DNA from 3 places in the Clostridium subterminale genome. Region 1 is predicted to be linked to each of the others. Evidence: riboswitches for the same ligand, from Rfam matches in the RefSeq annotation. Region 1 holds a riboswitch; each other region holds the start of a gene.

Region 1 (3,280 bases):
CGGCTTCCAGGTATTCGTACACTAGCCCAAACATTAGGTATTGCACGAAATACTGTCAGTCAGGCTTATACCCAGCTTGCTGTGGAGGGATATATTCAAGCAAGACATGGGTCAGGTTTTTTTGTTCTAGATACTTCAAGTGAATTTATGGAGAGGAATTATGTGCCGCAGAATATAAATGCCTTATCTATCAAAAAATCAGAACTGAATAAACCTGTAATTCTATATGATTTTCAGTACGGTACGCTTCCTTATGAGCAATTTCCTTTCAAGTTATGGCGAAAATACACCTCTCAAATTCTCCTATCATCGCAAAAAGAAGTAGTTAATCATTATCCAGATAAGCAGGGTGATCTACTATTAAGAGAAGAAATCGGAAAACACCTGTACAAATCAAGAGGTATGGTTTGTAGTAAGGAACAAATTATCATCGGTTGTGGACTACAATACTCCTTAAATATTTTGTGCACTCTTCTGAGTAAAGAAAATAACACTATTGCAATGGAGGAACCAGGATATAATGGAGCAAGGGATGTATTTATCAACAATAATTATAATGTGCATGCAATCCCAGCTAGTAAAGATGGACTTATCCTCTCATCAATTCATGGTTCTAACACATGTGCTGCTTATGTAACACCTTCGCATCAATTTCCTTATGGGACTGTGATGCCAATTGTTCAGCGTAAGGAGCTCCTTAATTGGGCAAATGTTAACGATGCGTATATCATTGAGGACGATTATGACAGCGAGCTTAGATATGATGCCAATCCAGTACCATCACTTCACTCTTTAGACACCGAAGACCGTACTATCTATATCGGAACTTTTTCAAAGTCTCTTTCTCCTTCTCTGCGGGTGAACTATATGGTGTTGCCAGTACGACTCCTAAAGAGGTATCATAGTTTATTCAGTTCCCATAATTCTCCTGTATCATGGTTGACACAACGTGTTTTAGCTGAATATATGAGAGAGGGAAATTATGAGCGTCATATTCGAAAAATGTGCATTACCTACAAAAGGTGTCATGATATATTTGTACAGAAAGCGACTGAAACGTTTGGCAGAAAAGTAATCTTACATGGTCGTGGAGCAGGGGTGCATTTCGTTTTGGAGTTTCCGGGTGGTGAAGAACAAGATTGGCTTATTAAACAGGCAGAAAAAGTCGGAGTAAAAGTATATTCTATGATTCCATTCTGGAATGATAGGAATGATTGCCCCAGAAATATTATATTTGTAGGATATAGCTTACTGAGTGAACAACAGATACGAGAAGGTATTGCGTTGCTACAATCTGCCTGGTTCGATGCATTACCATAATGAAAACTGAATGGTGCAATTATTGAACTCTTCTTTGGCAAAGAACATAAGTATACTTTTGATAAATTATATTGACATAATAATAAACAAATGCTATTCTTATTAAGAATTTAAAAATAGAATATAGCATCTTATCAAGAGAGGCAGAGGGACTGGCCCTATGAAGCCCGGCAACCAAAGGTAGTTATTTTAAACTTTATGGTGCTAAATCCAGCAGGATTAACCTGGAAGATAAGAATTGGAAGAATATAACTTCTTGCATTATCTTTTAGGTAAGGCAGGAAGCTTTTTTATTTTCAGATGCCTAATATCACTAAATCATATACAAAAAATTAAAGTATTAATTAAACTAAGGAGGAAGAAATGAAAGATAACTTGAAAAAGGGCAGTGCTATTGCTTTGTTACCATTATTTATTTTTATAGTAGTTTTTATGGGGATATCGTTAGTTACAAAGGATTTTTATGCTATGCCTGTAACTGTACCATTTTTATTAGCGGCATTGGTAGCATTATTTATGAATAGAGAAGTATCACTAGATAAAAAGTTAGATGTATTCTGCAAGGGAGCAGGAGAACCCAACATTATTTTAATGTGTCTGATATTTATATTGGCAGGGGCTTTTGCAGAGGTTGCTAAAACTATGGGGGCTGTAGAATCTACTGTTAATTTAGGACTAACATTTTTACCAAGTAACATACTAGTAGCTGGGGTTTTTATAATTGCATGTTTTATAGCAATATCTATAGGTACATCTATGGGAACAATAGTAGCATTAGTTCCTATAGCTACTGGAATTGCGGCTAAGACAGGTATACCTATAGCTTTAGTGGTTGGAGCTGTTGTTAGTGGAGCAATGTTTGGGGACAACCTTTCTATGATCTCTGATACTACTATAGCAGCTACGAGGACTCAAGGCTGTGAGATGAGAGATAAATTTAGAATGAATTTTATAGTTGTATTGCCAGCAGCAATAATAACAACTTTAATATTTACTTTTATAACACTGGGACATGACTCTAAGGTAGCGGCGGATTATTCATATAGTTTAGTTAAAGTTTTACCTTATGTAGGAGTATTACTAGCGGCACTTTTAGGGGTTAATGTGTTAGTGGTGCTACTTGGTGGAATCTTATTTGCAGGAAGCATAGGAATATTTACGGGGGCATTTGATATAATAGGTCTATTGCAGGCTATAGGCAAAGGAATTGGGGGAATGTCTGAGCTTGTAATAATTTCAATTATAATTGGGGGAATGGTTGAAATTATAAAATTCAATGGGGGAATTGAGTTTATACTAGGATTTATTAAAAAAAGAGTTAACAGTAAAATAGGAGCAGAAGTTGGAATTGCAACATTAGTTAGTTTAGTTGATATATGTACAGCTAACAACACTATAGCTATAGTTACTGTAGGACCTATTGCTAAAGATATATCGAATCAATATGATATTGAACCTAAAAGAGTAGCGGGTATATTAGATATGTTTTCTTGTGTGGCTCAAGGTATTATTCCTTATGGTGCTCAGCTTTTATCAGCATCTGCATTAGCTAAATTGTCACCATTTGTCATAATGAAGCATCTTTATTATCCATATTTAATGGGGATAAGTGCACTTATAGCAATTGTATTTATACCTTACTTAAAACTAAAAATCAAACAGAAACTATAAAAATAATAAAATTTGGAAATATCACTGATTAATAGCTAGATTTTATGTTAGTGATGAATATATTGTTGAATGTATAAATTTATAAAGACATCAACAATACAATATTTTTATAATTACAGAAATAAGCTTAAGGTAAACCTTAGGCTTTTTTTATAGAATAAATTAATTTTATAATTCTTACTGACAGTCAATGTCATTATAGCAGTATATGATAAAAGCTTAGTTTATGAATGCAATAAAAGGAAAGATTTTATAGTTAAATATCTGATAGATTATGAAAGGTTATGGT
Region 2 (3,280 bases), on a different contig from region 1:
AAATATTTATCCTTGTTAAATTTCATACTCTATATAAATTTAATTATAGCCTTTTTTAAAAAAATCCACACTAATATATCATAGTATTAGTGTGGACTCTTGTTTATAAATATATATCTTTTAAATTTTTATATATATTTCTTTATTTCTTCAACCTTATTTAATTGCTCCCATGGTAAATTTAAGTCATTTCTTCCAAAATGTCCATAAGCAGCAGTTTGTTTGTATATAGGTCTTCTTAAATCTAATTCTCTTATAATAGAAGATGGTCTTAAGTCGAAAACTTTATTAACTATATCAACTATCTTATCTTCTGAAAGCTTTCCAGTTCCAAAAGTATCAATTTGTATAGATACTGGTCTAGCAACACCAATAGCATATGCAAGTTGTATTTCTAATTTATCAGCAACACCAGCAGCTACTAAGTTTTTAGCTACCCATCTTGATGCATAAGCAGCAGATCTATCTACCTTTGTTGGATCTTTTCCTGAGAAAGCTCCACCGCCGTGTCTACCAGATCCACCATAAGTATCTACTATTATTTTTCTACCTGTAAGACCTGAGTCTCCTTGAGGTCCGCCAATAACAAACCTACCTGTAGGATTTATATAGTATTTTGTGCTTTCATCTAATAAATCAGCAGGTACTATAGTAGCTATAACATGCTCTTTTAAATCCTTCTCGATTTGTTCTCTTGTAACATCTGGACAATGCTGAGTTGAAATTACTATAGTATCTATTCTAACTGGCTTATTGTCTTCATATTCTACAGTTACTTGAGTTTTTCCATCTGGTCTTAAGTAAGATAAGGTTCCATTTTTTCTTACTTCTGTTAATCTTCTTGATAATTTATGAGCCGTAGCAATTGGAAGTGGCATATATTCTTCTGTTTCATTCGTAGCAAATCCGAACATCATACCTTGGTCTCCAGCACCTGTAGCCTCATCATTATTCATTTGACCTGCTTTACTTTCTAAAGCCTCATCAACTCCCATAGCAATATCGCGTGATTGCTCATCTATAGATGTTAATACTGAACATGTATTGCAATCAAATCCATATTTTGCTCTATTATATCCAATCTCTTCAACTGTTTTTCTAACAACCTTTTGGAAATCTACATAGCAGTTTGTACTTATTTCTCCCATTACAATAACCATTCCTGTAGTAGTTGCAGTTTCACAAGCTACTCTAGCATTTGGGTCTTTTTCTAATATAGCATCTAGTATGGCATCAGATATCTGATCACACATTTTATCTGGATGTCCTTCAGTTACTGATTCTGACGTAAATAATCTTTTCATTGAATTTTCCTCCCTAAATATTAAAATATTACCGGCACTTAAAATTAAAACCTCTTCTTGTCAGACAAGAAGAGGTTAGTACTTTTCAAACTAAACTTTCTTATCTTGCAGAAAACACCGCAGGAATTGGCACCATTGCTTTTATTAGCCGGTTGCTGGGTTTCATTGGGCCTTTGTCCCTCCACCACTCTTGATAAGAGTTATATTATTAATTTATACATAGATAATAGCATAGGGGAATATAACTGTCAACATACTTAACAATTAATATCATAAGTTAATATTTACCATCCTATTAACTTCGTATATGCCATTAATTATATTTTGAGCTTAATAAAAACATTTATCCAATTCTTAATTTATATTTTATTAAAAAATAAAATAAGATACTAAGTTAACTTAGTATCTTATTTGGTGGAGGAGGACGGATTCGAACCATCGAAACGAAACGTAACAGATTTACAGTCTGCCCCCTTTGGCCACTCGGGAACTCCTCCATTTATGGAGCTGGCAATAGGAATCGAACCTACAACCTGCTGATTACAAATCAGCTGCTCTACCGTTGAGCCATGCCAGCATATTATATAGTCTTGAAATTTAATGAATTATAATTCATTATGGTGGTCGCAACAGGGATCGAACCTGTGACCCCCTGCTTGTAAGGCAGGTGCTCTCCCAGCTGAGCTATGCGACCTTATGGTGGAGGAGGACGGATTCGAACCATCGAAACGAAACGTAACAGATTTACAGTCTGCCCCCTTTGGCCACTCGGGAACTCCTCCACTTTATGGAGCTGGCAATAGGAATCGAACCTACAACCTGCTGATTACAAATCAGCTGCTCTACCGTTGAGCCATGCCAGCATATTATATAATTTGTGCAGTTTAATGAATTTAAATTTACTATGGTGGTCGCAACAGGGATCGAACCTGTGACCCCCTGCTTGTAAGGCAGGTGCTCTCCCAGCTGAGCTATGCGACCTTATGGTGGAGGAGGACGGATTCGAACCATCGAAACGAAACGTAACAGATTTACAGTCTGCCCCCTTTGGCCACTCGGGAACTCCTCCATAATTGTAACAAAATTAGATTTTCACACTACCTTGACCTGAGTCATTTTCCAATCTTTTACACAAATAAAAATGTCACTAAACTGACAAGACTTAGTATACAATTATATTGATTTTTTTTCAACCCCTTTTTTCAATATTTTTATAAAAATTTTATTGTTTTTCTCTCGTTAAATCTTAAATTCCTAATTTTAGGCATTTTGTCACTTAAATTTAGCTTATTATACTAATTAAAAGCACTAATACATAACTATTATTTCAATATATTTAATTCATTTCTTACATAATAATCCCTGAAATCCACATGAATGCAACAACTATTGGCATATGTTTATATATAAATAGTTTCTTAATATATATTTATATAATTAATTTCCCTCTACCTTATCCATATCTATATATTTAGAAAATATCTCTTTTAATTCTTCTATTTGATCTTCATCTACCTTATTCTCTATTACATTAAGAGTTCTTAATACAGCTAATCGTTCATCATTATAAGTAAGAAATTCACTTATCTCTGAATAATCTTCTTCACTTAATTCTTTACATATACTCATTATTTTTGCTTTTTCTGAAAATGTCAATTTGTTTACTAATTCTTCTGCAGGAACCTTCATTACTTTGCTTTTTTCCTTAATTTCCTTATTATATTTCTCAAACTCAATTTCATCTGCTTTAACTATTTCATTATCACTCTTATAAATTTCATTGGGTTTATTTTGTCTTTCTCTATTAGCTTGAATTCTTCTTCTCACTAAATCTTCATCTAATACTACACTTTCTTTAGTCTCATCACTTTTAGCTGAATCCTGCGAAGTATTTGCATCTATATACTCCTTTTGTATGTCAGTAGGAATTTCTTTATTATAATTTTCATCTTTTTCATTGCTTTTAGCTATAACCT
Region 3 (3,280 bases), on a different contig from region 1:
TAACACTTAATATAAAGATTAAGGATAAGGAAGACTATTCAATGTGTATCAAAATTTTAGAAGAAAAGTTTTCAATAGTTGAAGTTTCATCTATTCTTCAAGAGAAGGAAGAACTATATTTTAGAGCTAAGGTGAAGATTAATGGATACTAGAAAATATAAATTAATTAATAGTGCAGTAGTTATAGCAACTATAATACTTTTAATTGTTTATGGTATAACACAAATAAATTTAGATAATGCTAAAGAGCATAGAGATTTAGTAAAGAGTAACCATGAACAAACAAAGAATAAGGAAGAGTTTAAACTAGGAGAATTTTTGAATAGATTAAGAAGCTATAATGATATTTCTTTAAATAACATCGTTATTTATGACTCTTGGGGTGAAGTAACTATCCAGTGTGAGGGTGATTTTACAACTTTTAAAAATTTACTTGGTGATTTAGGTGAGATGGATGAAATAAAAGAAATTAACTCCTTTGTGGTGGAAGAAGAGACGTGTACATTTACTCTTATATTTAATACTAGGATTTAATAAAATACTAAGGTCTCCAGTGAAGAAAATAAAATTATATTATATATGGAGAATTTGTCTATAAAAATAGTTACATAGTTATATATCTATATAGAAAACTAGTTAAATAGGAAACTATTTAACTAGTTGTTTCATCCATGCGACGTTCAAAGGATTTGCTATATAAATAGTAGTATTGAAGATAGGATAAAAAGTAAAAGATTAATATATTAATTAATAGTTATTTTAATCATTATAAAAAGTAAAGTTAATAATACAAATAAAAATAGTAAAAATAAAATAATTATATTAAAAAAAATCTAAAAATTTTGGTATTTTCATGTTGACTATTTAATTATTGTTATGTATAATTAGTGGCAAGGTAAAAGTAAATATTGTCTTATCACGAGCGGTGGAGGGACTGGCCCTTTGAAACCCAGCAACCTGTGTATATATACTGAATCATATATCTTTATATGTATGTCATGGTGCTAAATCCTGCAGCTTATTGAGCTGAAAGATAAGAGAATGAATTGGCATGCATGAATTTTTATGCACTAGAGATTTATTCTCTAGTGCTTTTATTTTTGCCTGAATAATTAAATCTAGATTTAAAACAGATAGGATAGCTACAGTAAAGGACGGTGCTAGAAAATGATAGAGGTATCACATATAAATAAAAGCTTTGATAATTTAAAGGTTCTAAAGGATGTATCATTTACCATAGAAGAGGGACAAGTATATGGAATTATAGGCCATAGTGGAGCTGGAAAATCAACTATGTTAAGATGTATAAATGGATTAGAAGGTTATGATGAAGGCAGTTTGAAAGTTATGGGAAAAGAAATTTCATCTATGACAGAAAGAGAAATTAGAGAGTTTAGAAAAAATGTAGGAATGATATTTCAAAACTTTAACTTGCTAAAAAGATCTAATGTATACAATAATGTAGCATTACCATTACAGCTATGGGGATATGACAAAAATCATATAGAAAAAAAGGTAGAAGAATTGTTGAAAATTGTTGGACTAGCTCACAAGATAAAGTCTATGCCTAAGGAGTTAAGTGGTGGAGAAAAGCAAAGAGTAGCAATTGCAAGGGCTTTAGCTTTAGAACCAAAAATTTTACTTTGTGATGAAGCAACCTCAGCACTCGATCCCAAAACTACAAAGGACATATTAGAATTATTATCTACAATTAATAAAGAAATGGGTATTACCATCGTAATGGTTACGCATCAAATGGAAGTAGTAAAGTCAATATGTGAGCGCATAGTACTTGTAGAAGGTGGAGAAGTTAAAGCAGAAGGAAATGTAGATGAACTATTCTTAAGACCAGGATATTCTCTAAGAAAGTTTTTAGGAGAAGAAGAGGAAGTTTTATTTCAAAATGGAGTTAATATTAAGATATATTTTCCGGCAAATAAAAGTGAAAATTCATTTATAACTAACATGGCTAGAGATTTGAATGTGAATTTTTCTATTGTGTGGGGAAAGCTAGAAAGATTTAGAGAAAATGTATTGGGATCATTAGTTATAAGAGTTGATGAACAGTTGAAGGAAATTGTTACTAGTTACTTAGAAAAGAATAAATTCCAATGGGAGGTGCTATAGTAATGACAGTTGAATCAATTATACAGATCCTGAGTAATGCACTAATAGAAACTTTAATAATGGTAGTGGTATCTACACTTTTCGCAGTAGTTATTGGTATGGTTTTAGCCATAGCTTTAATATTAACAGCCAAAGAAGGCCCAATGGAAAATAAATATATATATAAAATATTAGATGTGGTTATAAATATTTTAAGAAGTTTACCTTTTGTAATCTTGATGGTGGTAGTCGTTCCTGTTACTAGAGCTATTGTAGGAAAATCCATAGGAACCTCAGCAGCCATAGTACCTTTGACTATAGCAGCAGCACCTTTTGTAGCAAGAATTATTGAAACTTCTTTAAAAGAAGTAGATAAAGGAGTTATAGAAGCAGCTCAATCTTTAGGAGCTACTAAGACTCAAATAATATTTAAAGTAATGATAAAGGAAGCCTTACCATCTATTGCTTCAGGGCTTACTTTAACTATTATAAGCATTATAGGCTATTCTGCCATGGCTGGATCTATTGGCGGTGGTGGCCTTGGAGCAGCAGCTATAACCTATGGATATAATAGATTTAATACACCTATTATGATATTTACAGTGGTGGTTCTAATTTTATTTGTTCAACTAATTCAAAGCTTAGGAAACTATTTATATAAGAAGCTAAGCTAGTATTTAAAATTTTAGTTTTAAGAAATTTATTTGAGGAGGAATATATACATGAAAAAATCAGTAAAGAAATTATTAAGTTTAACGTTAATATTGGCTTTAGGAGTAACTTTAGTAGGATGTGGTTCTAAGGGAAAGGAAAGCTCAGGAGCTAATGGTGAAGATAAGGTTATTGCTATAGGGGTGTCTCCAGAGCCTCATAAAGCTATAGTAGAAAATGCTATAAAACCTTTGCTTGAGAAAGAAGGATATAAAGTAGAGATAGTGGAGTTTTCAGATTATGTGCTGCCTAACACTGCCCTTGCTGAAGGTGAGATAGATGCAAATTATTTCCAGCATATACCTTTCTTAGAAGCGACAGTAAAGGAAAAATCTTATGATCTTTCTTATACAACAAAGGTACATCTTGAACCAATGGGATTATATTCAGAAAAAATAGATGATATATCAGCTATTAAAGAAGGTGCAGAAATAGCAATTCCTAATGATCCATCTAATGGAGC

What was found. A riboswitch is a leader RNA that binds a small molecule or an ion and turns the genes downstream of it on or off. The one in region 1 is predicted to bind S-adenosylmethionine.
Region 2: another riboswitch for S-adenosylmethionine. It lies ahead of metK (methionine adenosyltransferase); the one in region 1 lies ahead of ABDZ93_RS17410 (Na+/H+ antiporter NhaC family protein).
Region 3: another riboswitch for S-adenosylmethionine. It lies ahead of ABDZ93_RS03160 (methionine ABC transporter ATP-binding protein); the one in region 1 lies ahead of ABDZ93_RS17410 (Na+/H+ antiporter NhaC family protein).

Annotation. Positions count from the first base shown of each region.
Region 1 is NZ_BAAACI010000008.1:188,773-192,052, reverse strand. It holds gene pdxR (MocR-like pyridoxine biosynthesis transcription factor PdxR) at 1-1,320, shown strand, start outside; SAM riboswitch class I at 1,449-1,558, shown strand; gene ABDZ93_RS17410 (Na+/H+ antiporter NhaC family protein) at 1,684-2,991, shown strand.
Region 2 is NZ_BAAACI010000002.1:196,436-199,715, forward strand. It holds gene metK (methionine adenosyltransferase) at 129-1,304, opposite strand; SAM riboswitch class I at 1,402-1,504, opposite strand; tRNA gene ABDZ93_RS06790 (tRNA-Tyr) at 1,717-1,801, opposite strand; tRNA gene ABDZ93_RS06795 (tRNA-Thr) at 1,807-1,881, opposite strand; tRNA gene ABDZ93_RS06800 (tRNA-Val) at 1,923-1,998, opposite strand; tRNA gene ABDZ93_RS06805 (tRNA-Tyr) at 2,002-2,086, opposite strand; tRNA gene ABDZ93_RS06810 (tRNA-Thr) at 2,093-2,167, opposite strand; tRNA gene ABDZ93_RS06815 (tRNA-Val) at 2,210-2,285, opposite strand; tRNA gene ABDZ93_RS06820 (tRNA-Tyr) at 2,289-2,373, opposite strand; gene ABDZ93_RS06825 (hypothetical protein) at 2,742-3,280, opposite strand, start outside.
Region 3 is NZ_BAAACI010000001.1:603,719-606,998, reverse strand. It holds gene ABDZ93_RS03170 (hypothetical protein) at 1-152, shown strand, start outside; gene ABDZ93_RS03165 (hypothetical protein) at 142-534, shown strand; SAM riboswitch class I at 911-1,040, shown strand; gene ABDZ93_RS03160 (methionine ABC transporter ATP-binding protein) at 1,168-2,127, shown strand; gene ABDZ93_RS03155 (methionine ABC transporter permease) at 2,130-2,780, shown strand; gene ABDZ93_RS03150 (MetQ/NlpA family ABC transporter substrate-binding protein) at 2,829-3,280, shown strand, end outside.